5 linked regions of the Azoarcus olearius genome follow. The main gene of each other region encodes a partner of the protein of the gene in region 2 in a complex. Links are inferred from orthologs where the notes say so. Each region holds a gene or a part of one and is shown on either strand. Other genes may lie near its edges.

Evidence for each region.
Region 1: the proteins of dnaN (region 2) and dnaX are in contact, whole or in part, in a cryo-EM structure (PDB 8GIZ), measured with the Escherichia coli proteins. The link is inferred for Azoarcus olearius from one-to-one orthologs.
Region 3: the proteins of dnaN (region 2) and holB are in contact, whole or in part, in a cryo-EM structure (PDB 8GIZ), measured with the Escherichia coli proteins. The link is inferred for Azoarcus olearius from one-to-one orthologs.
Region 4: the proteins of dnaN (region 2) and dinB are in contact, whole or in part, in a solved structure (PDB 1OK7), measured with the Escherichia coli proteins. The link is inferred for Azoarcus olearius from one-to-one orthologs.
Region 5: the proteins of dnaN (region 2) and holA are in contact, whole or in part, in a cryo-EM structure (PDB 8GIZ), measured with the Escherichia coli proteins. The link is inferred for Azoarcus olearius from one-to-one orthologs.

Annotation. Positions count from the first base shown.
Region 1 is NZ_CP016210.1:1,067,649-1,073,204, forward strand. Bases 933-3,819 are described here. They hold dnaX (DNA polymerase III subunit gamma/tau), read left to right. Parts: upstream 933-1,325; coding sequence 1,326-3,314; downstream 3,315-3,819. Other genes in these bases: cfa (cyclopropane fatty acyl phospholipid synthase), read right to left, coding at 933-1,026; dqs_RS05090 (YbaB/EbfC family nucleoid-associated protein), read left to right, coding at 3,366-3,689; recR (recombination mediator RecR), read left to right, coding at 3,770-3,819. Outside these bases: more of cfa, read right to left, coding at 1-932; more of recR, read left to right, coding at 3,820-4,369; petA (ubiquinol-cytochrome c reductase iron-sulfur subunit), read left to right, coding at 4,551-5,144; dqs_RS05105 (cytochrome b), read left to right, coding at 5,148-5,556. UniProt on the Escherichia coli protein: Part of the beta sliding clamp loading complex, which hydrolyzes ATP to load the beta clamp onto primed DNA to form the DNA replication pre-initiation complex.
Region 2 is NZ_CP016210.1:63-5,719, forward strand. The notes cover bases 507-3,494. They hold dnaN (DNA polymerase III subunit beta), read left to right. Parts: upstream 507-1,439; coding sequence 1,440-2,549; downstream 2,550-3,494. Other genes in these bases: dnaA (chromosomal replication initiator protein DnaA), read left to right, coding at 507-1,381; gyrB (DNA topoisomerase (ATP-hydrolyzing) subunit B), read left to right, coding at 2,759-3,494. Outside these bases: more of dnaA, read left to right, coding at 1-506; more of gyrB, read left to right, coding at 3,495-5,248. UniProt on the Escherichia coli protein: Confers DNA tethering and processivity to DNA polymerases and other proteins. Acts as a clamp, forming a ring around DNA (a reaction catalyzed by the clamp-loading complex) which diffuses in an ATP-independent manner freely and bidirectionally along dsDNA.
Region 3 is NZ_CP016210.1:1,833,049-1,838,696, forward strand. Bases 1,100-4,078 are described here. They hold holB (DNA polymerase III subunit delta'), read left to right. Parts: upstream 1,100-2,053; coding sequence 2,054-3,103; downstream 3,104-4,078. Other genes in these bases: mltG (endolytic transglycosylase MltG), read left to right, coding at 1,100-1,431; tmk (dTMP kinase), read left to right, coding at 1,437-2,057; dqs_RS08460 (PilZ domain-containing protein), read left to right, coding at 3,100-3,471; dqs_RS08465 (TatD family hydrolase), read left to right, coding at 3,497-4,078. In the rest of the region: CAF17-like 4Fe-4S cluster assembly/insertion protein YgfZ, read right to left, coding at 1-196; more of mltG, read left to right, coding at 427-1,099; more of dqs_RS08465, read left to right, coding at 4,079-4,267; dqs_RS08470 (ankyrin repeat domain-containing protein), read left to right, coding at 4,254-4,943; dqs_RS08475 (DUF429 domain-containing protein), read right to left, coding at 4,950-5,648. UniProt on the Escherichia coli protein: Part of the beta sliding clamp loading complex, which hydrolyzes ATP to load the beta clamp onto primed DNA to form the DNA replication pre-initiation complex.
Region 4 is NZ_CP016210.1:3,147,137-3,152,657, reverse strand. The notes cover bases 1,472-4,323. They hold dinB (DNA polymerase IV), read left to right. Parts: upstream 1,472-2,286; coding sequence 2,287-3,360; downstream 3,361-4,323. Other genes in these bases: dqs_RS14385 (ATP-binding cassette domain-containing protein), read left to right, coding at 3,428-4,323; dqs_RS14395 (DNA recombination protein RmuC), read left to right, coding at 1,472-2,232. In the rest of the region: 3-deoxy-7-phosphoheptulonate synthase AroG, read left to right, coding at 1-703; more of dqs_RS14395, read left to right, coding at 817-1,471; more of dqs_RS14385, read left to right, coding at 4,324-5,305; dqs_RS14380 (flavin monoamine oxidase family protein), read right to left, coding at 5,360-5,521. UniProt on the Escherichia coli protein: Poorly processive, error-prone DNA polymerase involved in translesion repair and untargeted mutagenesis. Copies undamaged DNA at stalled replication forks, which arise in vivo from mismatched or misaligned primer ends.
Region 5 is NZ_CP016210.1:3,623,089-3,628,684, forward strand. Bases 909-3,835 are described here. They hold holA (DNA polymerase III subunit delta), read left to right. Parts: upstream 909-1,830; coding sequence 1,831-2,841; downstream 2,842-3,835. Other genes in these bases: leuS (leucine--tRNA ligase), read left to right, coding at 909-1,307; dqs_RS16535 (LPS-assembly lipoprotein LptE), read left to right, coding at 1,319-1,834; dqs_RS16545 (glutamate-5-semialdehyde dehydrogenase), read left to right, coding at 2,929-3,835. Also shown: more of leuS, read left to right, coding at 1-908; more of dqs_RS16545, read left to right, coding at 3,836-4,206; site-specific tyrosine recombinase XerD, read left to right, coding at 4,429-5,346; ybaK (Cys-tRNA(Pro) deacylase), read left to right, coding at 5,371-5,596. UniProt on the Escherichia coli protein: Part of the beta sliding clamp loading complex, which hydrolyzes ATP to load the beta clamp onto primed DNA to form the DNA replication pre-initiation complex.

The sequences.
Region 1 (5,556 bases), 1.1 Mb from region 2 along the record:
GTCGGCGCCAAAGTTGTGGACGTCTTCGATGATGAAGCGGTCTTCCGCCGCGTCGGTGATCTGTCCGAGCGTGGGCAGGTCGCCGTTCGGAAAGATGTAGCGGTCTATCCACGGATCGGTCGGCATCCGGCGCAGGTTCTTGCCGATCGTGTGCAACAGGAACAGGGCCTGCGTATCGTCATCGGGCAGGCAGCGCCGTACCGCATCGAAATACGCGGGATGATTCTTGTGGCCGACGTGCTCGAACATGCCGAGCGAGGCCGCACGGTCGAAGTGCTCGCCTTCTGCCGGGCGGAATTCACGGTAATCGGCGAGGCGGAACTCCACCGGCAAACCCGCGCAGCGCGCGCGCCCGAATTCGGCCTGCTCGCGCGAGATGGTGAGCCCCACGCACTGCACGCCGTAATGCGTGGCGGCGAACTTCATCAGGCTGCCCCATCCGCAGCCGATGTCGAGCAGGCGCATGCCGGGGCGCAGTTCGAGCTTGCGGCAGACCAGGTCGAGTTTGGCGCGCTGCGCTTCCTCGAGCGAACCCGCGCCGGCCCAGTAGCCGCAGGTGTAGGCCATGTGCGGGTCGAGCATGGCCTCGAAGAAGTCGTTGCCGAGGTCGTAATGGGTCTGGCCGACATGCCAGGCGCGGCGCAGGTTCTGCAGATTGAACAGGCGCGCGCGCAGGCTCTGGACCATCAGCGAGGTGGTGCCGACCTTTTCGTCCAGATGTGCGCCCAGTACGCGGCGGAAGAACTCGTCGAGCCGGGCACAATCCCACCAGCCGTCCATATAGGCTTCACCCAGCCCCAGGCTGCCCTGCGCGAGCACGCGGGCGGCGGTGTCCGGGTGATGCACCTGGATGTCCCAGGGCCGCTCGCCGTCCACGCTGACGTCCGCGAGCGCGAGGAGTTCGGCGAAGGCGCGCCGCGCGCCATCGTCGCCCCCGCGCCGGGCCGCGGTGCCACGGTGGGCGCGGGAGTACGCAGGGGGCGCCACGGGGCGGGAGGCGGCGCGGTCTGTATCGGCAGAGTTCATGCACGCTCCTCTAGCGCAAGCGCGTCGTCCGGCCCGGGCGGGCGACGGCGTACACCCGGGTCAAGACACTTCGGCGATTTCCGCGCAAACGGCGCACAGTGTGTCGATCCACGCGCGAACTTCTTCGGCTAGGTGTTCCATTGCGTTCTCCCCTGAGGCGGCGCGGAGCCGACGACTGAAGGATAGGCAGCGACCGGAGATAGACCAAATGGATTGAGCCAATCGCGCCGATTGGCAATTCGAATCATCGGCGGAGCGCGCCGGGAACGGGCAGGGGGGCTCTGCTAGAATCCCCACCCATGAGCTACCAGGTCCTTGCACGCAAATGGCGGCCGAAATCCTTCGGCACGCTGGTCGGTCAGGAGCACGTCGTCCGTGCGCTGAGCCACGCGCTCGCCACCGGCCGCCTGCACCACGCCTACCTGTTCACCGGTACGCGCGGGGTGGGCAAGACCACCATCAGCCGCATCCTGGCTAAAGCGCTCAACTGCGAAACCGGCGTGACGGCGGAGCCCTGCGGCCAGTGCGAAGCCTGCCGGGCGATCGATGCGGACCGCTTCCCCGACTACGTGGAAATGGATGCCGCCTCCAACCGGGGGGTGGAAGACATGGCCGCGTTGCTCGACAAGGCGGTATACGCGCCGGTGCAGGGCCGCTACAAGGTCTACATGATCGACGAAGTGCACATGCTCACCGGGCATGCGTTCAACGCGATGCTGAAGACCCTCGAAGAGCCGCCGGAGCACGTCAAGTTCATCCTCGCCACCACCGATCCGCAGAAGATCCCGGTGACGGTGCTGTCACGCTGCCTGCAGTTCAACCTCAAGCAGATGCCGCAGGGGCATATCGTCGAGCACCTGGACCGCGTCCTGACCGCCGAGGCGGTACCGTTCGAGCCGCCCGCGCTGCGGCATATCGCCAAAGCGGCCAACGGCTCGATGCGCGATGCCCTTTCGCTGCTCGATCAGGCGATCGCTCACGGCGCCGGCAAGGTGGCTGAAGAGCAGGTCACGCACATGCTCGGCACCGTCGGTGATGATCACCTGCACGCCGTGCTGGAGGCGCTCGCCGCAGCCGACATGGCGGCGCTGCTCGCCGTGGCCGACGGCATGGAGGCGCGCAGCCTCTCGTTCGACGCCGCGCTGCAGGCGCTGGCTTCACTGCTGCACCGGGTCGCGCTCTATCAGTTTGCGCCGGCAGCGATTACCGACCCGCTCGAACGAAGCCGGGTCGAAGTCCACGCCGCGGCCTTCGACGCCGAGTTTCTGCAGCTCGCCTACCAGATTGCGATCCATGGCCGGGAAGAGCTGCCGTTGGCGCCGGACGAATACACCGGCTTCACGATGACGCTGCTGCGTCTGCACGCGTTCCGCCCGGAGCAGCCGCCGGCCTTGGGAAGCACGCCGACCGGCGCGGACGGGGGCGCGGGGGGCGAGCGCCGGCCGCTGCCGGCGCGGGCGCCGGCTCCCGCCGCGGTGACGCCCCAGATGCAAAGCGCCGGCGCCGGGATGCCGCCAAATGCGGTCGCGGCGACGAACCGGCCCGTTCCGCCCGCGGCGACGACGGCCGCCCCGGCCCCTGTGTCGGCCGCGCCTGTGCCGCAGGCACCGTCTTCCTCCGCCGCGCCTCCTGCGCCCGCAGCGCCGGTGGCGCCGCCCGAGGGGCCGGCGGTTTCCCCGCCGGCGGGCGACGTTCCGCCGTGGGAGGAGCTGCCCCCGGAAGCGCAGTGGGACGAGGGTGACAGGGCCGCAGCGGGCGGTGCCGAGCGCTTCGACGAGGAATTGAACGACGCGCCGCCGCGTCCGGCCCCGCTTGCGGTCGTCAGACCCTCTACGGCGCCGGCGGTAGCACCCGCCGCGGACGAAGCACCCGGGGACGCCGTGCTGGCAGCCCCGCAGGCGCTGGCGGCGGGCGACTGGCGGTCCTTGGTACGTGCCCTCGGGCTGACCGGCATGCTGCGGGAGCTGGCGCAGCACTGCGAGTGGGTGGGGCTGGATGGCGAGCAGCTCGAGCTGCGCCTGTCGGCCACCCATCGCCATCTGCTCGATATCAACCGCAGCGCGCCCGAGCGGTTGCAGGAACAACTCGGCGCCGCGTTGGGGCGCACGCTCCGGGTCCGGATCGTCATCGGTACCATCGAGGGTGAGACGCCCGCCCAACGCGACGAAATCGAGCGTCGGCAGCGCCACGCCGAAGCGGTCGCGGCGCTCGAATGCGACCCCTTCGTGCGTGAATTGATCGAGCGCTTCGATGCCACGCTGCTCGAAGACACGGTACGGCCGCTCTAGGCCTGCCCCCACGGCTAACCCATCCCTTCCTTCCCAGCGGAGAACATGATCATGATGAAAGGCGGTATTGCCGGCCTGATGAAGCAGGCCCAGCAGATGCAGGACAACATGAAGAAGATGCAGGACCAGCTCGCCAGCGTCGAGGTCGAGGGTCAGGCCGGCGCAGGCGTCGTCAAGGTGGTGATGACCTGCAAGTACGACGTGCGGCGCGTCAGCATCGACGACGCGGTGATGGACGACAAGGAAATGCTGGAAGACCTCGTCGCGGCGGCGCTCAACGACGCGGTCCGCAAGGTCGAGACCACCACGCAGGAAAAGATGGCGGGCTTCACGGCCGGCCTCAACCTGCCGCCGGGGTTCAAGCTTCCGTTCTGAGATCAACAGTCTCCACGCCGAATGCGTTCGCCGCCCCGCGAGGGGGCGGAGAGGCGCTTGAGGCGGCCCGACGCGTACCGATGTCCTCTCCTCCTTCCAGTCTCGACGAACTCATCGCCGCGCTGCGCTGCCTGCCTGGCGTCGGGCCGAAGTCCGCGCAGCGCATGGCCTACCACCTGCTGCAGCGCGACCAGCGCGGCGCGGCGCGGCTGGCGGGGGCGCTCGGCCATGCGCTCGAAGTGCTGCGCCATTGCCAGCGCTGCAACAACTTCTCCGAAGAGGCGGTCTGCCAGCGCTGCGCCAATCCGCGGCGCGACCCCGCGACGCTCTGTGTCGTCGAGATGCCCGCCGATCTGGCCATGATCGAGCAGACCCAGTCCTACAACGGCCTGTACTACGTGCTGATGGGGCGTTTGTCGCCACTCGACGGCGTGGGACCGCGCGAACTCGGGCTCGAACGCCTGATCGCGCGTGCGACCGACGGTGAGGTCAAGGAAGTCATCCTCGCGACCAACTTCACCAACGAGGGCGAGGCGACGGCGCACACCGTGGCCACGCTGCTCGGCGCGCGCGGGGTCAAGGTCAGCCGCATCTCACGCGGCGTGCCCGTCGGTGGCGAACTCGAACACACCGACACCGGCACGATTGCCCAGGCGCTGGTCGAGCGGCGCGCGTTCTGAACGCGTGCTGCAGTGCGGCAGGCGGCGCTTTCCTAGCCCCTGATCGAAGCAGGGTGATCGCTTTGAAAGCCTTGTGCCGACTGGATTTTCCGACTTCGCGCTTTCTCTGCTGCAGCGACTCCGATATAATCCGAAGGTTTTTTGTATCCGGTCTTTGGTTTTCCTTTCAGGGAAGAGGGTCATGAGCGTTGAACAAAAGATGGACAACGGCCGCCGCACGCTGTTGCTGGCGACGTCCGCCGCAGGCGGCGTCGCGGCGGTGGCCACGGCGGTGCCGTTCGTTGCCAGTCTGACGCCGTCCGAGCGCGCCAAGGCAGCAGGGGCGCCGGTCGAGGTCGATGTGGGCAAACTCGCCCCGGGCGAGATGATGACGGTGGAATGGCGCGGCAAGCCCGTGTGGATCCTGCGTCGCACCCCCGAAATGCTGGCGTCGCTGGACAAGACGGACGACAAGGTCAGCGATCCGCAGTCCGACAAGCTGCAGCAGCCCGAGTACGCCAAGAACAAGCATCGCTCGATCAAGCCCGAGTACCTGATCGCGGTCGGCATCTGCACCCACCTTGGCTGCTCGCCGTCCGACAAGTTCAAGGTCGGCGCCGAAAGCGGCGTCGGTGCGGACTGGCCCGGCGGCTTCCTGTGCCCCTGTCATGGCTCGCAGTTCGACCTCGCCGGTCGCGTCTACAAGAGCATGCCGGCGCCGGACAACCTCGAGATTCCTCCGCACAAGTACGTCGCGGACACCACCATCCTCGTCGGTGAAGACGGAAAGGCCTAAGCGATGACGACCAAATCCCAAGCCTTGCTGAACTGGGTCGACGAGCGCTTCCCGCTCACTTCGTCGATCAAGGGTCATCTGACCGAATACTACGCGCCGAAGAACTTCAACTTCTGGTACTTCTTCGGCTCGCTGGCGCTGCTGGTGCTGGTGATCCAGATCGTCACCGGCATCTTCCTGGTGATGCACTACAAGCCGGACGCATCCCTGAATGCCGCCGGTGTGCCGGTCGCGTTCGCCAGCGTCGAGTACATCATGCGCGACGTGCCGGGCGGCTGGCTGATCCGCTACCTGCACTCCACCGGCGCATCCGCGTTCTTCATCGTGGTGTACCTGCACATGTTCCGCGGCCTGCTCTACGGTTCCTACCGCAAGCCGCGCGAACTCATCTGGATCTTCGGCACGCTGATCT
Region 2 (5,657 bases):
GTTCAATACCTGGATCAAGACGCTGCAGGCGGCGGAAAGCGACGCCGACGGGGCGGTGGCGCTGACGCTCACCGCGCCCAACCGCTTCGTGCTGCAGTGGGTGCGCGAGCGCTACATGCGCCGCATCGGCGAACTGGGCGAGGAGTTCCACGGCCAGCCGATCCAGCTCGAACTGCAGCTTCCGGTGGCGGGCGCCAAGTCTGCCCCGGTGGCGCCGGCGCGGGTACGCCCGGCGGGGGCCAATGGCGGCGCGGCGGCCAATTCGCCCATGGCGCCGCCGGTGAGCGAAGCCGCCCCGCCGCAGATCATCGTGCGGCCGTCGGAGCCGGAACCGGTTTCCGCCAACGAGCTGGCGTACGACAAGACCCGGCTCAATGCCGATTTCACGTTCGACACCCTGGTCACCGGCCGTGCCAACGACCTCGCCCGCGCCGCTGCCATGCAGGTGGCGCAGAACCCGGGCACGTCCTACAACCCGCTGTTCGTATACGGCGGCGTCGGCCTGGGCAAGACCCACCTGGTGCACGCCATCGGCAACGCGGTATACCGCCACAACCCGCGCATGGTGATCCGCTACGTTCACGTCGAGGACTACTACGCCGACGTCGTGCGCGCCTACCAGCAGAAGAGCTTCGACGCGTTCAAGCGCTACTACCGCTCGCTCGACATGCTGATCATCGACGACATCCAGTTCTTCAATAACAAGAACCGGACGCAGGAAGAGTTCTTCCACGCCTTCAACGCGCTCACCGAAGCCAAGAAGCAGATCGTCATCACCTGCGACACCTACCCGAAGGACATCCAGGGCCTGGAAGACCGGCTGATCTCGCGCTTCGACTGGGGCCTGACCGTGCAGATCGAGCCGCCGGAACTCGAAATGCGCGTCGCCATCCTGCAGAAGAAGGCCGAGGCGCTGCGCGTTTCCGTGGACGACGACGTTGCCTTCCTGATCGCCAAGAACCTGCGTTCCAACGTGCGCGAACTCGAAGGCGCGCTCAACAAGGTGGTCGCCTACGCCCGCTTCCACGGCCGCGGCATCTCGCTCGAAGTCGCCAAGGAAGCGTTGAAGGACCTGCTGCACGCCCACAACCGCCAGCTCTCCATCGAGCACATCCAGAAGACGGTCGCGGACTACTACAAGATCAAGGTCGCCGACATGCACTCCAAGAAGCGCACGCGCGTCATTGCGCGGCCGCGCCAGGTGGCGATGTGGCTGGCCAAGGAACTCACGCCGATGTCGCTGCCGGCCATCGGCGAAGCCTTCGGCGGCCGCGACCACACCACCGTGCTGCACGCCTGCCGCACCATCACCGAGCTGCGCCTCGGCGACCACCAGTTGAACCACGACGTCCATGTGCTAACCCAGGTGCTGCGGGGTTAAGCGCGAATGACGACGCGGATTTGCCAGACACCGACCAACCACTCCCTCAGCTGACGCCATGCTTCTGCTCAACACCACCCGCGACGCGCTCCTCGCCCCGCTGCAGTCGGTAGCCGGCATTGTCGAAAAGCGCCACACCCTGCCGATTCTCTCCAACGTGCTGATCGAGAAGCGCGGCGACCAGCTCACCTTGCTCGCCACCGACATCGAGATCCAGATCCGCACCACCACCGCCGGCCACATCGGCGGCGAGGATTCGTCGATCACGGTCGGCGCGCGCAAGCTGCAGGACATCCTGCGCGCACTGTCGGACAGCGTTGATATCGTGCTGACGCTCGAAGACAAGCGCCTCACCGTGAAGGCCGGCAAGAGCCGCTTCCAGCTGCAGACCCTGCCTGCCGCCGACTATCCGCGCATGAACCTGCCCGACGGCGACGCGGTGCGCTTCTCGGTGCCTCAGCGCGCCTTCAAGCGCCAGCTCGCGCAGGTCTCGTACTCGATGGCGCAGCAGGACATCCGCTACTACCTCAACGGCCTGCTGCTGATCGCCGACGGCTCCGAACTGCGCATGGTGGCCACCGACGGCCACCGCCTCGCCTACGCCGCGGGCGACCTCGCGGTGCCGGTGCAGGCGCGCACCGAAGCCATCCTGCCGCGCAAGACGGTGCTCGAGCTCGCCCGCCAGCTGGCCGACACCGACGATCCGCTGGAAATCATCCTCGCCGGCAACCAGGCGGTGTTCCGCTTCGGCTCGATCGAACTCGTCACCAAGCTGATCGACGGCAAGTTCCCCGACTACGAGCGCGTCATCCCGCAGAACCATCCGCGCATGGTCACCTTCGACCGCCAGCCGCTGCTCGCCTCGCTGCAACGCGCCGCCATCCTCACCAACGAGAAATTCCGCGGCGTGCGCATGGTGCTCGGCGAGGGCGCGCTCAAGATCATCAGCTCCAACACCGAGCAGGAAGAAGCGCAGGAAGAGCTGGAGATCGACTACCACGACACCCCGCTCGACATCGGCTTCAACGTCACCTACCTGCTCGACGTGCTCAACAACCTGTCGTCCGAGCAGGTGGAATGGCGCTTCAACGACGGCAACTCCAGCGCGCTCGTCACGCTGCCGGGCAACGACAAGTTCAAGTACGTCGTGATGCCGATGCGCATCTAGCCCCGCTCCTCCCCCTTCAAGGGGGAGGCCAGGAGGGGGATGGGGTCAGCCGCTGCGATCCACCGCCCCATCCCCACCTCGAAAAATGCAGTTGTAGTCTCGGCTACGCCTCGCCGCCACGCAGGTGTCGAGCAGTGCTCGCCGAAACCCCAGCTCCGCCCCCTTGAACGGGAAGGAGTTCCGTTCTTTTTGAATCACCCGAGATGACAATGTCCGAACCGCAAAACACGCCCGCCCCCTCCGGCAACGACTACGACGAATCCAGCATCCAGCAGCTCGAAGGCCTGGAAGCGGTGAGGAAGCGGCCGGGCATGTACATCGGCGACACCTCCGACGGCACCGGCCTGCACCACATGGTGTTCGAGGTCGTCGACAACGCCATCGACGAGGCGCTGGCCGGCCACTGCGACGACATCGTCATCACCATCCACGCCGACAACTCCATCTCCGTCACCGACAACGGCCGCGGCATCCCGGTCGGCGTCAAGATGGACGACAAGCACGAGCCCAAGCGCTCCGCGGCCGAAATCGTCATGTGCGTGCTGCACGCCGGCGGCAAGTTCAACCAGAACAGCTACAAGGTTTCGGGCGGCCTGCACGGCGTCGGCGTGTCCTGCGTCAACGCGCTGTCGAAGTGGCTGCGCCTCACCATCCGCCGCGACGGCAAGAAGCACTTCATGGAGTTCCACCGCGGCGCGCCGCAGGACCGCGTGATCGACGTGGTGGACGGCGTCGAAGTGAGCCCGCTGAAGGTGCTGGGCGAAACCAGCAAGCGTGGCACCGAGGTGCATTACCTCGCCGACGAGGAAATCTTCGGCACCGTCGAATACCACTACGAAATCCTCGCCAAGCGTCTGCGCGAACTGTCGTTCCTCAACAACGGCGTCAAGATCCGCCTGGTCGACCAGCGCACCGGCAAGGAAGAAGACTTCGCCTTCGCCGGCGGCGTGCGCGGCTTCGTCGAGTACATCAACCGCACCAAGGCGGTCCTGCATCCCAGCGTGTTCTACGCCGCCGGCACCACCCGCATCCCCACCGGCGCCGGCGAGGCCGAACTTTCGGTCGAAGTCGCCATGCAATGGAACGACTCCTACGCCGAACAGGTGCTCTGCTACACCAACAACATCCCGCAGGCCGACGGTGGCACCCACCTCACCGGCCTGCGCACCGCGATGACCCGCGTCATCAACAAGTACATCGAAGAAAACGAGATCGCCAAGAAGGCCAAGGTGGACATCACCGGCGACGACATGCGCGAAGGCCTCGCCTGCGTGCTGTCGGTGAAGATGCCGGACCCCAAGTTCGCCAGCCAGACCAAGATGAAGCTCGTCTCCAGCGAGGCGCGCCCGGCGGTGGAAGAAGTCGTCGCCGCCAAGCTCACCGACTTCCTGCTCGAAAACCCGATCGACGCCAAGACCATCTGCAACAAGATCGTCGAAGCCGCCCGCGCCCGCGACGCCGCCCGCAAGGCGCGCGAAATGACCCGCCGCAAGGGCGTGCTCGACGGCGTCGGCCTGCCCGGCAAGCTCGCCGACTGCCAGGAAAAAGACCCCGCGCTGTCCGAGCTCTACCTGGTCGAGGGTGACTCCGCAGGCGGCTCCGCCAAGCAGGGCCGCGACCGCAAGTTCCAGGCGATCCTGCCGCTCAAGGGCAAAATCCTCAACGTCGAGAAGGCCCGCTTCGACAAGCTGCTGCAGAGCCAGGAAATCGCCACCCTCATCACCGCGCTCGGCACCAGCATCGGCAAGGACGACTACAAGCCCGAAAAGCTGCGCTACCACCGCATCATCCTGATGACCGACGCCGACGTCGACGGCGCCCACATCCGCACCCTGCTGCTCACCTTCTTCTACCGTCAGATGCCGGAGCTGGTCGAGCGCGGCCACATCTACATCGCCCAGCCGCCGCTCTACAAGATCAAGCACGGCAAGACCGAGCTCTACATCAAGGACGACCACGAACTCAACGGCCACCTGCTCAAGCTCGCGCTCGACGGCGCCGTGCTGGTCCCGCGCGAAGGCGCCGACGCCATCACCGACGACGCGCTCGGCGGCCTCGCGCGCAGCTACCTGCTTGCCGAAGCGGTCATCAAGCGCCTGGCCAGCTACATCGACCCCGAAGTGCTGCAAGCCATGCTCGCGCACGACCTCGAGATCAGCCTGGACGACGAAGCCGCAGCCCGCGCATCGGCAGACCGCATCCAGCCCCACCTGCCGGAAGGCCTGCGCATCTACGCCGAATACCACGAAGAAACCGAAGCCTGGCGCCTCACCATCGAGCGCCTGCACCACGGCAACCTCAAGTTCGGCTGGGTCGAAACCGCCTTCCTCGTCTCTGGCGACTACCGCAGCATCCGCACCGCCGCCGCCTCCATCGCCGGCCTCATCGGCCCCGGCGCCGAAATCCGCCGCGGCGAAAAGCGCCAGACCGTCACCCGCTTCGCCGACGCCATCACCTGGCTGCTGGCCGAAGTGGAACGCGGCCTCAGCAAGCAGCGCTACAAAGGCCTCGGCGAGATGAACCCCGAGCAGCTGTGGGAAACCACCATGGACCCGGCGGTCCGCCGCCTGCTGCGGGTGCAGATCGACGACGCGATCGCCGCGGACGAAATCTTCACCACGCTGATGGGGGATAACGTGGAGCCGAGAAGGGCGTTCATCGAGAGCAATGCGCTGTATGCGCAGAACATCGACGTGTGATCGAATGTAGCGGCGACCATAAACTGGCAATTTGTTAGGCAAAAACTGGCAGACGAGCGAAAGGGCGGGCGAACCCGGCAGGGTTCCCCGCCCATTTTGCTTCCGAAATCAAAGACGCTAGCGCCTAGCGAGAGCTCTCTTAGCGGAGTTCTCTACCGGAATTTGGCTAATTGACCCATACAGGCCTAGAAGCCACCGCGCACACGACGTACCACGGCCCGCCCACTACCCTCGCTGAAATGGCCGCTAAGAACTACGAGCAGGCCGCCTTAGATGGATTCGTGACGCCGACCAGACACCCAATGTTCCACCTCACCGACAGCATGTCGGCCTATGCGGCCGTTGATGATTGGGCGATGCTACGGCTTCAATGCATCGGATTGCTGTCCCCGGCAGCACAGCTTTATGG
Region 3 (5,648 bases), 1.8 Mb from region 2 along the record:
CGTCGTTGGAGAAAAGGTTGTGCAGGAAGGTCGTCGAGTCGGGGCCGACGCTGCGGATCAGCCCCAGGTGCAACAGCGGAACGACGACGGTACCCCGCTCAAGCGCGGCGGCATCGGATCGGGCGTCCGCAAAACTCACGGACAGGGTGTCGAGCTTGGCGCCTTCCAGCGCGAGGTGATCGGTCCAGGCGGTCATGTCGGATTCTGCACAAAGGTTGAGGGAAGGGGCGGCGACACGCGGGACGCACAGCGCCCGCCGGCGTCCGCGGCGGCACTGGAGCAATGAAGTATTATAGGGCCCCGCGAACGACGGGAAACGGCTTCACCCATGTCGCGCCTGCTGTAAAAGCAGGAAGCATGCCCTTGATGAGGGTGTCGCGCTGCTCATTCAAACCGCTGCCCGGGCGGCAGCCTTTCATCCTGCGCATGAAACGTCTCTTGATTCGTCTTGCCGCTCTGTTCGGCGTGATCCTGCTGTCGACGATCGGCGCGCTCACCTGGTACGCCGGGCGTCCCTTGACGCTGCAGCAGCCGGTGGTCGATTTCACCGTGCAACGCGGATTCACCATGCGTCAGGCCGCCGCGGCCATCGCCCGCGCGGGTGTCGACGTCCAGCCCGACCTGCTCTACTGGATCGCGCGCCTAGGCGGCAAGGCGGCCTTGATCAAGGCCGGCAGCTACGAGGTTCACGCCGGTGTCACGCCGTGGCAGCTGGTGCTCAAGCTCTCCGCCGGCGATGTCTCGCAGGGCGAAGTGCTGTTCGTCGAGGGCTGGAATTTCCGCCAGGTGCGCGAGGCGCTGGAAAACCATCCCTATCTGCAGCCGGACACGCGCGGGCTCTCCGAGGAGGAGATCATGCGGCGCATCGGCGCCGGCGAGTCGCGCGCCGAAGGCCTGTTCTTTCCCGATACCTATCTGTTCGACAAGCAGTCGAGCGCGCTTGCCGTGCTGCGCCGCGCCTACGTCGCCATGCAGCAACGGCTGGCGGCAGCTTGGGAGAGCCGTGATCCTGCGCTGCCGCTCGCGTCGCCCTACGAATTGCTCGTGCTCGCATCCATCGTCGAGAAAGAGACGGGGCGGGCGGAGGATCGCGGCCTGATCGCATCGGTGTTTGCCAATCGCCTGCGCATCGGCATGCGGCTGCAGACCGATCCCACGGTGATCTATGGCCTGGGGACCGCCTTCGATGGGCGGTTGCGCCGGCGCGACCTGGACACCGACCATCCGTGGAATACGTACACGCGCGCCGGCCTTCCGCCCACGCCCATCGCGATTCCGGGCCGCGACTCCCTGCAGGCGGCGGTGCGGCCGGCCAAGACCGACTATCTCTATTTCGTCTCGCGCGGCGATGGCACCAGCGTCTTCTCGCGCACGCTCGAAGACCACAATCGCGCGGTCGATCGTTACCAGCGCAACGGCAAAGGAAGCTGAACGACATGCAGCACGGGCGTTTCATCACTTTCGAGGGCATCGACGGCGCCGGCAAGAGCAGCCAGATCGCAGCCGTCGTAGACATCCTGCGCGCGCGCGGTTGCACGGTGGAGCAATCGCGCGAGCCCGGCGGCACGCCGCTCGGCGAGCGTCTGCGCGAGTTGCTGTTGCATGAGCCGATGAACCTGGAAACCGAAGCCTTGCTGATGTTCGCCGCACGCCGCGAACATCTTGCCGCGCGCATCGTGCCCGCGCTGCAGGCCGGAAACTGGGTGGTGTGCGACCGCTTTTCCGACGCCACCTATGCCTATCAGGTCGGCGGGCGCGGGCTCGCGCGGGCGAAGTTCGACGCGCTCGAAGCCTGGGTCCATCCCGGCCTTCAACCCGATCTGACGCTGGTTTTCGACTTGCCGCCGGAGATCGCCGCCGCGCGCGTGGTGTCGAGCGGCGCGCAGCCGGACCGCTTCGAACGCGAACAGCGCGACTTCTTCGAGCGCGTGCGCAACGCCTATCTCGAGCGCGCGCAGGCAGCGCCCCAGCGCATCCGCGTGATCGACGCCAACCGCCCGCCGGAAGTGATCCGCGCCGAGATCGAGCAACTCGTGGTGGAGCGCTGGTTCGCATGATCCATCCGTGGCTGCAGCCGGTCTGGTCGCGTCTGGTCGCGCTCGAAGGGCGCTTGCCGCACGCGCTGCTGTTCATCGGCCCGGCCGGCCTGGGCAAGCGTGATCTGGCCGAGATGCTGGCTGCGCGCCTGCTGTGCGACAGCCCGGCGGCCGACGGTGCCGCCTGCGGCCGTTGCGCCGCCTGTGCCTGGCGGCTGGCAGGCAATCACCCGGACTTCTATCACCTGGTGCCGGCGGCGGACGCCGAGAAGGAAGCTGCCGCCGAAGGCGGCGACGGCGAGGGCGGGACGACCAAGGCCAAGTCGGCGCAGATCGTGATCGAACAGATCCGTGACCTGCAGGAGGCGCTGACGGTAACCGGCCACCACAGCGCGCGCCGGGTGGTCGTCGTCGACCCTGCCGAGGCGATGAACGTATTCACCGCCAATGCGCTGCTCAAGCTGTTGGAGGAACCGCCCGCGGGCTGCACCTTCGTGCTGGTGTCCTCGGCACCGCGCCGCCTGCTGCCCACGCTGCGCAGCCGCTGCCAGCAGTGGTCGTTTTCCCGCCCGTCGTCCGGGCAACTGGCGCAATGGCAGGGGCACGCCGGCGCCGCAAGCGCGCTGCTCGATGTCGTGGGCGGCATGCCCCTGGCCGCGGTCCGGTTGCAGGAGGCGGGCGGCGACGCGCTGCTCGCACGCTTCGTGCGCGAGTTGGGCGAGCTGCCGGCGGCCGACCCCTTGCAGCTTGCCGGCCGCTGGGAAGCGTGGCTGAAGTCCAAGGAGGCGATCGCGGCCGGTTTCGGTCTGCCACAGCTGATCGACTGGATGCAGCGCTGGGTGGCCGATCTGGCGGCGCTCCGGCTGGGCGGCCGGGTACGTTTCTTCTCCGCCCAGCAGGCTGCGCTCGCCGCGCTGTGCGAGCGCAGCAGCGTGGCCGCGATAACCAACTGCTACAATGAATTCGCCCAGATCCGCCGCGTTGCCCAGCATCCATTGAACATGCGGCTGGTGCTCGAAGACATGCTGTTGCGCTATGCGCGCGCCCTTTCCGGAGCCAGAGGATGAGCGAACCCGCCGCACCCAGACCGCAGGTGGCGCGCCCCAGCGTGCTGTCGCTGAACATCAATTCAAAGTCGGCGTTGTATGCGGCCTACATGCCCTTTCTGGTCAATGGCGGCATCTTCGTGCCAACCCCCAAGACCTACAGCCTCGGCGATGAAGTCTTCATGCTGCTGCAGCTGATGGATGACCCGACCAAGCATCCCGTGGCGGGGTCGGTGGTGTGGGCCACGCCGCACGGCGCCCAGGGCGGCAAGACCCAGGGCATCGGCGTGCATTTTTCCGAGGACGAATCGGGCAAGGCCTTGCGTCACCGCATCGAGCAGATCCTCGCCGGCCATCTCGGCTCCAATCGCCCCACCCACACGCTCTGACCCGCGCCCGGCGCGCTGCTCCACGATGTACGTCGATTCCCACTGTCATCTCGATTTTCCCGACCTGATCGCGCGCGAGGACGAAGTGCTCGCCGCCATGGCGGCCAACGACGTGCGCCACGCGCTGTGCGTCAGCGTCAAGCTCGAGGATTTTCCGCGTGTTCTCGCCGTGGCCGAACGCCATCCCGGCCTGTGGGCTTCGGTGGGCGTGCATCCGGACAACGCCGACTGCGAAGAGCCCGATGTCGCGCGGCTGACCGCACTGGCGGCGCATCCGCGGGTGGTTGCCATTGGCGAGACCGGGCTGGATTACTACTGGCACAAGGACGCGCCGGAATGGCAGCGGGCACGCTTTCGCACCCACATCCGCGCCGCGCGCGCCTGTGGCAAGCCGCTGATCGTCCACACCCGTAACGCCGCCGCCGACACCCTGCGGCTGATGAACGAGGAAGATGCCGGCGCCGCCGGCGGTGTCATGCACTGTTTCACCGAAACCCGCGAGGTGGCTGAGGCCGCGCTGGACCTCGGCTTCTACATCTCCTTTTCCGGCATCGTCACCTTCCGCAATGCGGCCGCGCTCAAGGAGGTCGCCACCCTGGTGCCGCTCGACCGTCTGCTGATCGAGACCGATTCGCCCTATCTGGCGCCGGTGCCGCACCGCGGCCACACCAACGAGCCGGCCTGGGTGGTGCATGTGGCGGAGGAGATCGCCCGCCTGCGCGGCGAGCCGCTCAGCCGTATCGCGGAAGCCACCACCGACAACTTCTTCCGTCTGTTCAGCCATGCGCACCCCTGATTCCGCACGCCGTTTCATCCTCGTCGCCGCACTCGGTGCCTGTTTGTGCTGGGGCCCGGCACGCGCCGGCAGCTACGATGACGCCTTGAGTTCCGCGCGCCTGGGCGATACCGCACAACTGCAACGCCTGCTGGAGCGGGGCATCGACCCCAACACGGTGGACGAGCAGGGCAACACGCTGTTGATTCTCGCCGCGCGTGAAGGCAACGCGGATACGGTCGAAGCCCTGCTGCGGCACCGGGTGGCGCTGGGCCAGCGCAACCTGGCGGGGGATTCTGCGCTGATGCTGGCGGTGCTGCGGGGCTACGACCGGGTTGCCGAGATGCTGATCGCGGCGGGCGCGCCGGTCAGCCACGACGGCTGGTCGCCGCTGCATTACGCCGCCTTCGAAGGGCGTCTCGAAATCGCCCAGCGCCTGCTTGCCGCGGGGGCCGAGGTCGACGCGCCCGCCCCGAACAAGTCCACGCCCTTGATGCTCGCCGCGCGCAACGGCCACATCGAGGTGGTTCGCCTGCTGCTGCGCGCGGGCGCCAGCGTCGATGCGCGCAATGATGCCGGGCAGACCGCCGACTCGTGGGCGATGGCCAACGGCAATACCGACATTGCGGCGCTGATTCGGCAGGAACGGGTGCGCCGTGGTGGCGAAGTACCCACGCTGCGCATCGAAATCCAGTAAGTCGCCTCAGCCGCAGGCGACGATCCAGCCTTCCAGCGGGTCGAAGCCGGCCGGCAACCCGTACAGCGGCGCACCGGCGTGCAAGGCCCACGCGGCCTGCACCAGCGCCAGCGTCGCGTCCAGACAATCTCCGCTCGCATCGGCCAGCAGTTGGGTCCGCAGCGACGCATCCGCAACGAGCCGCAGGCGCAGCGGATGTCCGCCGGCTTCGAGCGCCTCCACGATCGTTTGCCGTGCCGCCGCCCGCGCCTCGGTCTGCTTGCGCCGTTCGTCGCTCTTGTACGGAGCGCGCGTGATGCCGCGTGCGAGCGCGCCGGGATAGGCCTCCATCGCCACCCGCTGCGGGTCCGCGAGGTGCATGCCGGGCAACGTGACGCCCGCGTCGAGCAGGCGTGGCGCGCCTTCGAGGAACATCAGCCCCACCGGCGGATTGACCAGCTTGAGCGGGCTATGTGACCCGGCCGGACCATCGGCCGCGCGGTGGGCATAGCGGCGGCCGGGCGGCCGGCTCTCGCGGTAGGCGTCGAGTGCGCTGCGGAAAGCGTCGCGTCCGCTCCGCCGGCAATGTTCCACCAGCGCTGGCCACGCGGTGGGCCAGCCGAGGTCCAGCACTGCCTCACGCGGCAAGCCGAAGGGGAGATCGAACGCGCCCAGCCAGGGGCCCGGTCGGGTCAGGATGGCTTCGAACGCGCGCCAGTCAGCGCA
Region 4 (5,521 bases), 3.1 Mb from region 2 along the record:
GCTCGCGCGCAAGCTGCTGTGGGAAATCAACGAACTCGGCCTGCCCGCCGGCACCGAGTTCCTCGACATGATCACGCCGCAGTACATCGCCGACCTGATCAGCTGGGGCGCGATCGGCGCCCGCACCACCGAGAGCCAGGTGCACCGCGAACTGGCCTCCGGCCTGTCGTGCCCGGTGGGCTTCAAGAACGGCACCGACGGCAACGTCCGCATCGCGGTCGATGCGATCAAGGCGGCGCAGTCGCCGCATCATTTCCTCAGCGTCACCAAGGCCGGCCACTCGGCCATCGTCTCCACCCGCGGCAACGAGGACTGCCACGCCATCCTGCGCGGCGGCAAGAGCACCAACTACGATGCCGCCAGCGTGGATGCCGCGTGCAAGGAACTCGCGGCCTCCGGCGTGCCGGGCAAGGTCATGATCGACTTCTCGCACGCCAACAGCCGCAAGCAGCACCGCCTGCAGATCGAGGTGGCGCACGACGTCGCGGCCCAGCTGGCGCGCGGCGAGGACCGCATCATCGGGGTGATGGTGGAGTCCCACCTGAAGGAAGGCCGTCAGGACCTCAAGCCGGGCTGCACGCTGGAATACGGCATGAGCATCACCGACGCCTGCATCGGCTGGGAAGACTCGGTCGGCGTGCTCGACACGCTGGCCGGCGCCGTGCGCCAGCGCCGCGTGGAGCGCGCGGCCGAGACGGAGTAAGGCCCGGCCTTGCCCGCGCCGCGTAGCGCAATCACCGACGCCCGCCGCCAGCAATGCCGGCGGGCGTTGCGTTTGTTGCCGCCGGCCGGCGGGGCGGAACCGATGGTGGCGGCATGATCGACATCCCCTTGCAGATGACCCTGGCGGCACTCGCTGGGTTGGGCGCGGGCTTCGTGCTCGCCTGGCTGCTGCAGCGCGGGCGCGGTGCCCAGGCGCTGGAACGCGCGCGGCTGGAGGCGGAGGCGGCGCTCGCCCCGCTGCGCGAACGGGCGCGCCTGCTGGAGGCGGAGCGCGAGGCGTTGCGCGTGGAGCGGGCGGACGTGCTGGCGCGCGCGGAGGGCTGGCGCGAGGCGCTGGAGAAGACCCGCGCCGAACGCGCCGTGCTGGCCGAGCGCCTGCTTGCCGAGCGGCGCAATGCGGAAGAGAAGATCGCCCTGCTGCAGCAGGCGCGCGAGGCGCTGAGCGACCAGTTCAAGGCGCTCGCGGCCGACATCCTCGAAGAGAAATCGAAGCGCTTCACCGAGCAGAACCAGACCAACATCGGCCAGTTGCTCGAGCCGCTGCGGGAGCGTCTGCAGGCGTTCCAGGGCACCGTCGAGCAGGTCTACGTGCAGGAAGGCAAGGACCGCAGCGCGCTGGCCGAGCAGGTGCGGCAGCTGATGGAACTCAACCGCGCGCTCGGCGAGGACGCGAAGAACCTGACCCGGGCGCTCAAGGGGTCGGTGAAGGCGCAGGGCAACTGGGGCGAGCTGGTGCTGGAGCGCGTGCTGGAAGCCTCCGGCCTGCGCAAGGGGGTGGAGTACGACACCCAGCAGAGCCATGCGCGCGAGGACGGCAGCCGGGCGCAGCCGGACGTGGTGATCCACCTGCCTGAAGACCGCCACCTGGTGGTGGATGCCAAGGTCTCGCTGACCGCCTACGAAGCCTGCGTGGTGGCCGAGGACGAGGCCGCGCGCCAGCTGGCGGTGCGGCGCCATCTGGAATCGGTGCGGGCCCACATCAAGGGGCTGGCGGAGCGCAATTACCAGCAGATCCACGGCGTCGGCTCGCTCGATTTCGTGCTGATGTTCGTCCCGATCGAGCCCGCCTTCATGCTCGCGGTGACGCACGACGACGCGCTGTTCATGGATGCGTGGCAGAAGAACGTGCTGCTGGTCGGGCCGTCGACGCTGCTGTTCGTGGTCCGCACGGTCGCCCACCTGTGGCGGCAGGAGGCGCAGGGCCGCAATGCGCAGGAGATCGCCCGCCGCGGCGGCGAGTTGTACGACAAGCTGGTCGGCTTCGTCGACGACATGGATGCGCTCGGCAACCGCCTGGCCCAGGCGCAGAAATCCTTCGACGCCGCCTACGGCAAGTTCGCGCGCGGCCGTGGCAACCTGGTGCGGCAGGCCGAGATGCTGCGCGAACTCGGCGTAACGCCGGCCAAGGCGTTGTCGCCCGCGCTGGTCGAGCGCGCGCTGGAAGACGACGCGGCGGATGCGGCGCCGGTGCGCCCGGCGCTGCGCGTGGCGGGCGACGAGGCGGGCTGACGCGGCCGGTCCCCGAGCGGCTGGCGGCACGTCCCGGTTCGTCCTGCACACAGCATGCGCAAGATCATCCACTGCGACTGCGATTGCTTCTACGCTGCGGTCGAGGTCCGCGACAACCCCGCGCTCGCCGGCAAGCCGGTAGCGGTGGGCGGGCGGGCGGAAACCCGCGGCGTAATCGCCACCTGCAGCTACGAGGCGCGCGCCTTCGGCGTCCATTCGGCGATGTCCACCGCGCGTGCGCTGCAGCGCTGCCCGCAGTTGATCCTGCTGCCGCCCGACTTCGAACGCTACCGCGCCGCCTCGCGCCAGATTCTCGCGATCTACCGCGACTACACCGCGCTGGTGGAGCCGCTGTCGCTCGACGAGGCCTATCTGGACGTCAGCGGGGTGGATCGCTGCAAGGGCTCGGCGACCTTGATGGCGCAGGAGATCCGCGCCCGCATCCGCGCCGAGGTGGGCATCACCGCGTCGGCCGGCATCGCACCCAACAAGTTTCTGGCCAAGGTGGCGAGCGACTGGAACAAGCCGGACGGGCAGTTCGTGGTGCGGCCGGACGAGGTGGATGCCTTTGTCGCCGCGCTGCCGGTGAAGAAGATTTTCGGCGTCGGCAAGGTCACCGCGGCCAGGCTCAACCGCCTCGGCGTGCACACCTGCGGCGATCTGCGGCCCTGGACGCTGGCCGCGCTGACGCGCGAGTTCGGCAGCTTCGGCGCCAGCCTGCACCGGCTGTGCCGCGGCATCGACGAGCGTGAGGTCAAGCCCGACCGGGTCCGCAAGTCCTTGTCGGTCGAAACCACCTACGTCACCGACCTGCCCGATCTCGCCGCCTGCGCGGCGGCGCTGCCGGCATTGATCGAGGAGTTCGGCCGCCGTTTCGGCAGGGCGCGCGACCTGCGGCCGGTGCACAAGGCGGTGGTGAAGATCAAGTTTGCGGATTTCTCGCAGACCACGGTGGAGTGCGTCGCGAGCGCGCCGGACACCGCGGTCTGGCAGGCGCTGCTGGCCGAAGGCCATGCCCGTCGCGGGCTGCCGGTGCGCCTGCTCGGCGTGGGGGTACGCTTCGCCGAAGAAGGCCGCGACGCAGCGGTGGCGCGCCAGATCGGCCTGTTCGGCGAATCCGCGGGCTGAGCGCTGCGCAGCGGAGGGCAGGCTCCGGGCGATAATCGGCTGTTTGCCAACCCCCGCCGAGATGTCCATGAGTGATCCGCAGTCCATTGCGCTGGAAACCCCCGATCCGGGACCGGAGGGCAGCGACCGCCCGGTCAGCCTCGCCGGCCTCTACCGCGCGCTGTGGCGCCACGCGGCCGGCGTTCGTCACCTGATCCTGTGGGGCTTTTTGCTGCTGCTGGCGTCGCAGTTGTTCAAGCTGGCGGTGCCGTGGCTGGCGGGGCGGGCGATCGATACGATCCAGCACGGCGGCATCGACGGGCTGGCGGGGGCGGGGCGCTGGCTGGCGCTGGTGTTCGCGGCGATCGCGGCCAGCTGGCTGCTGCACGGGCCGGGCCGCATCCTGGAGCGCAACGTCGCGCTGCGCGTGCGCGAGCGGCTCTCGGCGCTGCTGGTGGGGCGGCTGATGGCGGCGCCGCTGGCCTGGCACGAGCGACACCACTCGGGTGAAACCACGCATCGGGTGCAGCAGAGCACCCACGCGCTCTACGACTTCGCGCAGAGTCAGTTCATCTACCTGCAGAACACGGTGCGGCTAGTGGGGCCGATCGTGGCGCTATGTCTGATCTCGCCGCTGGTGGGGGCGGTGGCGGTGGTGGGCTACGGTCTCATCGGCCTGCTCATCACCCGCTTCGACCGCCGCATGATGCGGCTTGCGGTGGATGAGAACCACGCCGAGCGCCGCTATGCGGCCACCGTGGTCGATGTGCTCGGCAACGTGTTCTCGGTGCTCGCGCTGCGGCGCGGTGGTGGTGCGGCGCGCCTGGTGGCGGCGCGGCTGGCGGCCGCGTTCGGCCCCTTGCGGCGGAGCATCGTGCTCAACGAGATCAAGTGGTGCTCGGTCGATCTGCTCGCGAGCCTGCTGTGGTGCGTGCTGGTCGGCGTCTATGCGGCCGAGGCGGGCGGCCTCATCGGCGGCGCCGCGGTGGCGGGCGGCGTGGCGCTGGGCAAGGTCTTCATGGTCTATGAGTACGCCCAGCAGGCGGGCGGGGTGATCACCGCGATCGCCGCGCACTTCCAGTCGCTGTCGCGCCAGCGGGCGGACTACGCGGCGGCGCGGCCCTTGCTCGAAGCGCCCCAGGTGAAACCGGTCACCGCGGCGAGCGCGCCGGAAGGGTGGCACCGGCTGCTGGTGAGCGGGCTGCGCCTCACTCACGCAGGCGGGCGCGGCGGGCTGGCGATCGACCGCCTAGGGTTCGTGCGTGGCCGCCGCTATGCCCTGGTGGGGCCGAGCGGCGCCGGCAAGACCACGTTGCTGCGGGTGCTGGCCGGTCTGGACGCGGCGGGGGCCGAGCTTCGGGTGGAGGGCGATGGCCGCGAGCCGGCGGTGGTGGCCGGCGACGAGGCGGTGATGGCCTTGCGCGGCTGGGCGACGCTGATTCCGCAGCAGGCGGAGATGTTCGACGGCACGCTGCGCGAGAACCTGGCGGTGGGCGAGGAGGTGGCGGCGGCGCGGGTGCGGGAAGCGCTGCACGCCACCTGCGCGGAGGCGCTGGTGGAGGCGTTGCCCGAGGGGCTGGGGACGCGGGTCGCGGAGGGCGGTGCGAACTGGTCCGGCGGCCAGCGTCAGCGGCTGGCGCTGGCGCGCGGCGTGCTGGCGGCCGAGGGGTCGGCACTCGTGCTGCTTGACGAGCCGACCAGCAGCCTCGATCCCGAATCCGAAACGCGCGTCTACGAAGGCCTGTTCAGCCGCTTCGGGGAAGCCGCGGTGGTGTCGTCGGTGCATCGCCTGCACCTGCTCGACCGCTTCGACGAAGTGATCCTGATGCGCGACGGCCGTGTCGAGGCGGTGGGTAGCGCGTGGGCGCTCGCGCAGGGCTCCCCGCTGTTCCGCGAACTGCTGGCGGCGCAGGGCGGCCACCAGGCGGCCGCTGTCGTGCCGGAGCAGGGCGGCGGCGCTACGTAGTACGCGCCGGGCCGACCGCGCTGCGGTGCGCGGCCGGCCCGGCGTGGTCGTCCCTCAGGCGGCCTCGGCCCAGTCGAGCGCAAGGTCGCGCTGGATGCGACCCGCGGCCTCCAGCGCACCTTCCATGTAGCCCGCTCCATACGCGGCGGTTTCGGTGCCGCCGAAGTACAGCTTGTCGCGCCAGTGCGACAGGCGCAGGTCGCGGTTGGCGTAGTC
Region 5 (5,596 bases), 3.6 Mb from region 2 along the record:
TCCCGATGGTGCGCTGCGACGACTGCGGCGACGTGCCGGTACCGGACGAGCAGTTGCCGGTGGTGCTGCCCGAGAACGTCGAGATCACCGGCCGCGGCTCGCCGCTGGCCAAGATGCCCGAGTTCTACCAGTGCAGCTGCCCCAAGTGCGGCAAACCCGCCCGGCGCGAAACCGACACCATGGACACCTTCGTCGAGTCCTCCTGGTACTTCCTGCGCTACGCCTCGCCCGACAGCACCACCGCGATGGTCGATGAGCGGGTCAATTACTGGGCGCCGGTCGACCAGTACATCGGCGGCATCGAGCACGCCATCCTGCACCTGCTGTACTCGCGTTTCTTCACCCGCGCGATGCGCGACTGCGGCCTGGTGAATGTGTCCGAACCCTTCACCAACCTGCTGACCCAGGGCATGGTGGTCGCCGAAACCTATTACCGCGAACTCGACGGCGGCAAGAAGCAATGGCTCAATCCGGCCGACGTCCAGGTCGAACGCGACGAACGCGGCCGCATCACCGCGGCGAAGCTCGCCAGCGACGGCCTGCCGGTAGTCATCGGCGGCACCGAGAAGATGTCGAAGTCGAAGAACAACGGCGTCGATCCGCAGGCGCTGGTCGACCAGTACGGCGCCGACACCGCGCGCCTGTTCATCATCTTCGCCGCGCCGCCCGACCAGCAGCTGGAATGGTCCGACTCCGGCGTTGAAGGTGCCTCGCGCTTCCTGCGCCGGGTGTGGAATTTCGGCCACGCTTTCGCCAGCGAATTCCGTGCGGCACTGCCGGCTGCCCGCGCGCTCGCCGCCGGCACGCTGCCGGCCGCGCTCGCCGATGTGCGCCGCGAGATCCACACCCATCTGAAGCAGGCCAACTACGACTTCGGCAAGCACCAGTTCAACACCGTGGTGTCGGCGGCGATGAAGATCCTCAACGCCCTCGAGAAAGCGCCGCGCGACGATGCTGCCGCCCACGCCGAAGTCGCCGAGGAAGGCTTCTCCATCCTCGTCCGCCTGCTGTCGCCGATCACTCCGCACATCGCCCACGCGCTGTGGCAGGACTGCGGCTTCGGCGGCGACATCGTCCAGGCCGCGTGGCCGGAACCCCTGGAAGCCGCGCTCAAGCAGGACGAGATCGAGCTGATGCTGCAGGTCAACGGCAAGCTGCGTGGCTCGGTCAAGGTCGCCGCGGACGCCGGCAAGAGCGACATCGAAGCCCTGGCGCTCGCCTCCGAGGCGGCGCAGAAGTTCATGGAAGGCAAGCCGCCGAAGAAGGTGGTGGTCGTGCCCGGCCGGCTCGTCAATATCGTGGTTTGAGGACTGCACGCATGCCCACCCCCTTCACCCGCCGCCGCGCCCTCACCCTGCTGGCCGCGGCCGGCGCCACGGCGGCACTCGCCGGCTGCGGATTCCGCCTGCGCGGCCCGCAACCGCTCGACTTCGCCACCATCCATGTCGGCGTCAGCGAATTCTCCGAACTCGGCGCGCTGCTGCGCCGCCAGATCGCCACCAGCGGCACCACGACCGTGGTGGAGGACGCGGCGAAAGCCGACGTCAGGCTGCAGGTGCTCGCCAATGAACGCGAGCGCGAAATCCTGAGCCTGACCGGCGCCGGCAAGGTGCGCGAATACCAGCTTACCCAGCGCATGCGCTTCCAGCTGCTGGACAAGAACGGCAGCGCGCTGATTCCGCCCACGGCCATCCTGGCACGGCGCGAATACACCTTCGACGACGCGCTGATCCTGGGTAAGGAACAGGAGGAAAACCTGCTGTTCCGCGACATGCAGAGCGACCTCGTGCAACAGTTGATGCGTCGCCTCGCGGTGGTCCGCCGCCCGCAGTGAATTTGCGCCCCGACCAGCTCGCGGCCCAGCTCGACAAGCCGCTCGCACCGCTCTGGGTGCTGCACGGCAACGAGCCGCTGCTGGTGCTCGAAGCCGCCGACGCAATCCGCGCGGCAGCGCGCCGCCAGGGCTATTCGGAACGAGAAACGCTGGTGGTGGGCCAGGGCTTCCGCTGGGATTCGTTGACACTCGCCGCCGGCAACATGTCCTTGTTTGGCGGCGCCAAGCTCATCGATCTGCGCATTCCCACCGGCAAGCCGGGGCGCGATGGCGGCGACGCGTTGCAGCGCTATGTCGCGCAACTGCCCGCTGCCACGCTCACCCTGGTGACGCTGCCGGAACTCGACTGGCAGGCACGCAAAACCAGCTGGTTCAAGGCATTGGGCGACGCCGGCACGGTCATCGAGCTAAACGCGCCGGAACGCGAACGCCTTCCTCAGTGGCTGGCGCAGCGGCTGGCCGCGCAACACCTCACCGCCCCGGCGGAAGCGCTGGCTTTCATTGCCGACCACGTGGAAGGCAACCTGCTCGCGGCACATCAGGAAATCCTCAAGCTCGGGCTGTTGTTTCCGCACGGCGCGCAACTGACCCTTGATGACGTCCAGCAAGCCGTACTCAACGTCGCGCGCTACGACATCGATACCCTTCGACAGGCCGTACTGGAAGGCGACCCGGCGCGCTGCGCCCGTCTGCTCGAAGGCCTGCACGGCGAGGGCGCGGCGCCTCCGCTGGTGCTGTGGGCGCTGGCCAACGAAACCCGCAGCCTCGCGCTGCTGCGCGCCGGACAGGACGCCGGCCAGCCACTCGCCGCGCTGTTCAAGGCCGAACGCGTCTTCGACGAACGACGCAAGCAACTCCTTACCCGCGCCCTTGCCCGCCTGGGCGGCGGGCGCCTGCGCGCCGCGCTGATGCACGCGGCCCGCATCGACCGGATGATCAAGGGGCTGGCGGACGGCGACGTGTGGGACGAATTCCTGCAGCTTGCGCTGCGGCTCTGCCGTCACTGACCCGTTCCGCGGCGGATGTAGCGCGTGGCCCACGGGCGCCGCGATCAGTGCTTTAATCCCTTTTTGGCTTTTCCGCCTGTGACGATGATGGATATCCAGCACTACATGCAGACCGTCGGCCGCGAAGCGCGCGCCGCCTCCCGCACGCTTGCGGCAGCCTCCACCGATGCCAAGAATTCCGCCCTGGTGGCGATGGCGCAAGCCATCCGCGACAGTCGCGACGCGCTGCTGGCGGCCAACGCGGCCGACCTCGCCGAAGCCCGCGCGGCCGGGCTGGACGAGGCCCTGATCGACCGCCTGACGCTGAGCGCCAAGGGCGTGGAAGGCATGGCCGCCGGGCTTGAACAGGTTGCGGCACTCCCCGACCCGGTGGGGGAAATCACCGACGTCAAGCGCCGCCCTTCCGGCATCCAGGTCGGCAAGATGCGTGTGCCGCTCGGCGTGGTCGGCATCATCTACGAGGCGCGGCCCAACGTCACCGCCGACGCGGCGGCGCTGTGCCTCAAATCCGGCAACGCCGCGATCCTTCGCGGCGGCAAGGAAGCGCTGCGCTCGAATCAGGCGATTGCAAGCTGCGTGCGCACCGGGCTTGCCGCCGCCGGCCTGCCGCAAACGGCCGTGCAGGTGCTGGAAACGACGGACCGGGCTGCGGTTGGCGCGCTCATCACGATGCCCGAATTCGTCGACGTGATCGTGCCGCGCGGCGGCAAAGGGCTGATCGAGCGAGTCTCCAGCGAGGCACGCGTCCCCGTCATCAAACACCTCGACGGCAACTGCCATGTGTACGTCGACGACCATGCCGACCCGGCGAAGGTGCTGCCCATCGTAGAGAACGCCAAGACCCAGCGTTACGGCACCTGCAACACCACGGAATCGCTGCTCGTGGCCCGTGCCGTCGCCCCGCGTTTCCTGCCCGACATCGGACGGATGCTGGCGGCGAGGAACGTCGAGATGCGAGCGTGCCCGGAAGCGCTCGTGCTGCTGCGCGAAGCCGGCATCGAAGGTGCCCGGCTCAGCCCCGCCACCGAGCAGGACTGGCACGAGGAATATCTCGCGCCGATCATCGCGATCCGCGTCGTGGCGGGCCTGGATGAAGCGATCGCGCATATCAACACCTACAGCTCGGGCCACACCGAGGCGATCCTCACCGAGCACTACACCCATGCGATGCGTTTCCTGCGCGAGGTGGATTCGGCATCCGTCATGGTGAACGCCTCCACGCGCTTCGCCGACGGCTTCGAATACGGCCTCGGTGCCGAAATCGGGATTTCCACGGACAAGATCCACGCCCGCGGCCCGGTGGGGCTGGAAGGGCTCACCAGCCAGAAATGGATCGTGTTCGGCAATGGCGAGATCCGCCGATAAGCCGAAAGTCAGGATGGGGATCAACGCGAGGCGTGAGAAAATCCCCGCCCTTAAGGGTTTCTACGTAGACGAGGCAGACGTCGGAATCCGACGTTCGTGGCATAATCGCCGCAAGGGAATCCACGATTCCAGCCGATATTGCTCTGGGGTAGAGCAAGCGGGTCGGCGAGGCCCTCGGGCCTCGCCGCACCCACCTCGTGATCACCACGCCCCCCCCCGTCCGTGACCGCATTCGAACAACAGCTCTCGGCGGAGACGCGCGCCGAACTCGATCTGTTCTGCGACGCACTGTGGCTGGAATTCGGCCTGGCAGCCAATACCATTGCCGGTTATCGGAGCGATCTCGCGCAATTCGGCGCCTGGCTGGCCGGTCGCGGAACTCAATTGATCGAAGCGGACGAGAGCCAGCTCACCGCGTATCTCGCCGAATTCAGCCGCCGCGCCAAACCCGCCAGCCAGCGCCGCCTGATGTCGGCCTGGCGCCGCTTTTACCGTGGGCTGCTCGGCCAGCGCCGTATCGCTCAGGATCCGACCGTCCAGCTCGACGCCCCGGTGACCGGCGAACGCTTTCCCCGCACCCTCAGCGAAGCACAGGTGGAATCGCTGCTGGCAGCGCCCGACGTCGACACGATTCATGGCCTGCGGGACCGCAGCATGCTTGAATTGCTGTATGCGAGCGGGCTTCGTGTTTCCGAGCTGGTGGAATTGAAACTCTTTGCGATCAGCACCGGCGAAGGCGTAATCCGGGTGTTCGGCAAAGGTAGCAAGGAACGCCTCGTTCCCACCGGTGACATCGCGCTCGAGTGGCTCGGCCGCTACCTGCGCGAGGCACGGCCAGCCCTGTTGCGCGGGCGGACATGCGACGAGGTTTTCGTTTCCCAGCGCGGCGCCGGAATGACGCGCCAGATGTTCTGGCGCATCATCAAGCAATACGCACCCAAGGCAGGAATTCCAGCACAACGGATCTCGCCCCACACGCTGCGACACGCATTTGCCACGCACCTGATCAATCACGGCGCAGACCTCCGCGTCGTGCAATTGCTGCTGGGCCACGCCGATATCTCGACGACGCAAATCTACACGCATGTGGCGCGGGAACGCTTGAAGCAGCTCCACGCCAGACACCATCCGCGCAGCTAATACACCGACCCGTCACGCGAGCCCATGTCGAAGCAATCGTCCAACACGCCAGAGACACCCGCCACCCAATATCTCCGCCGCAACGCGGTGCAATTCACCGGCCACCTCTACGCTTACGAGGAGCACGGAGGCACCGCAGTATCCGCGCGGGAGTTGGGCGTTCCGGAACACGCGGTCGTTAAGACCCTGATCATGGAGGACGAAAAGGCCCAGCCGCTGATCGTCCTGATGCACGGCGACCGCACCGTAT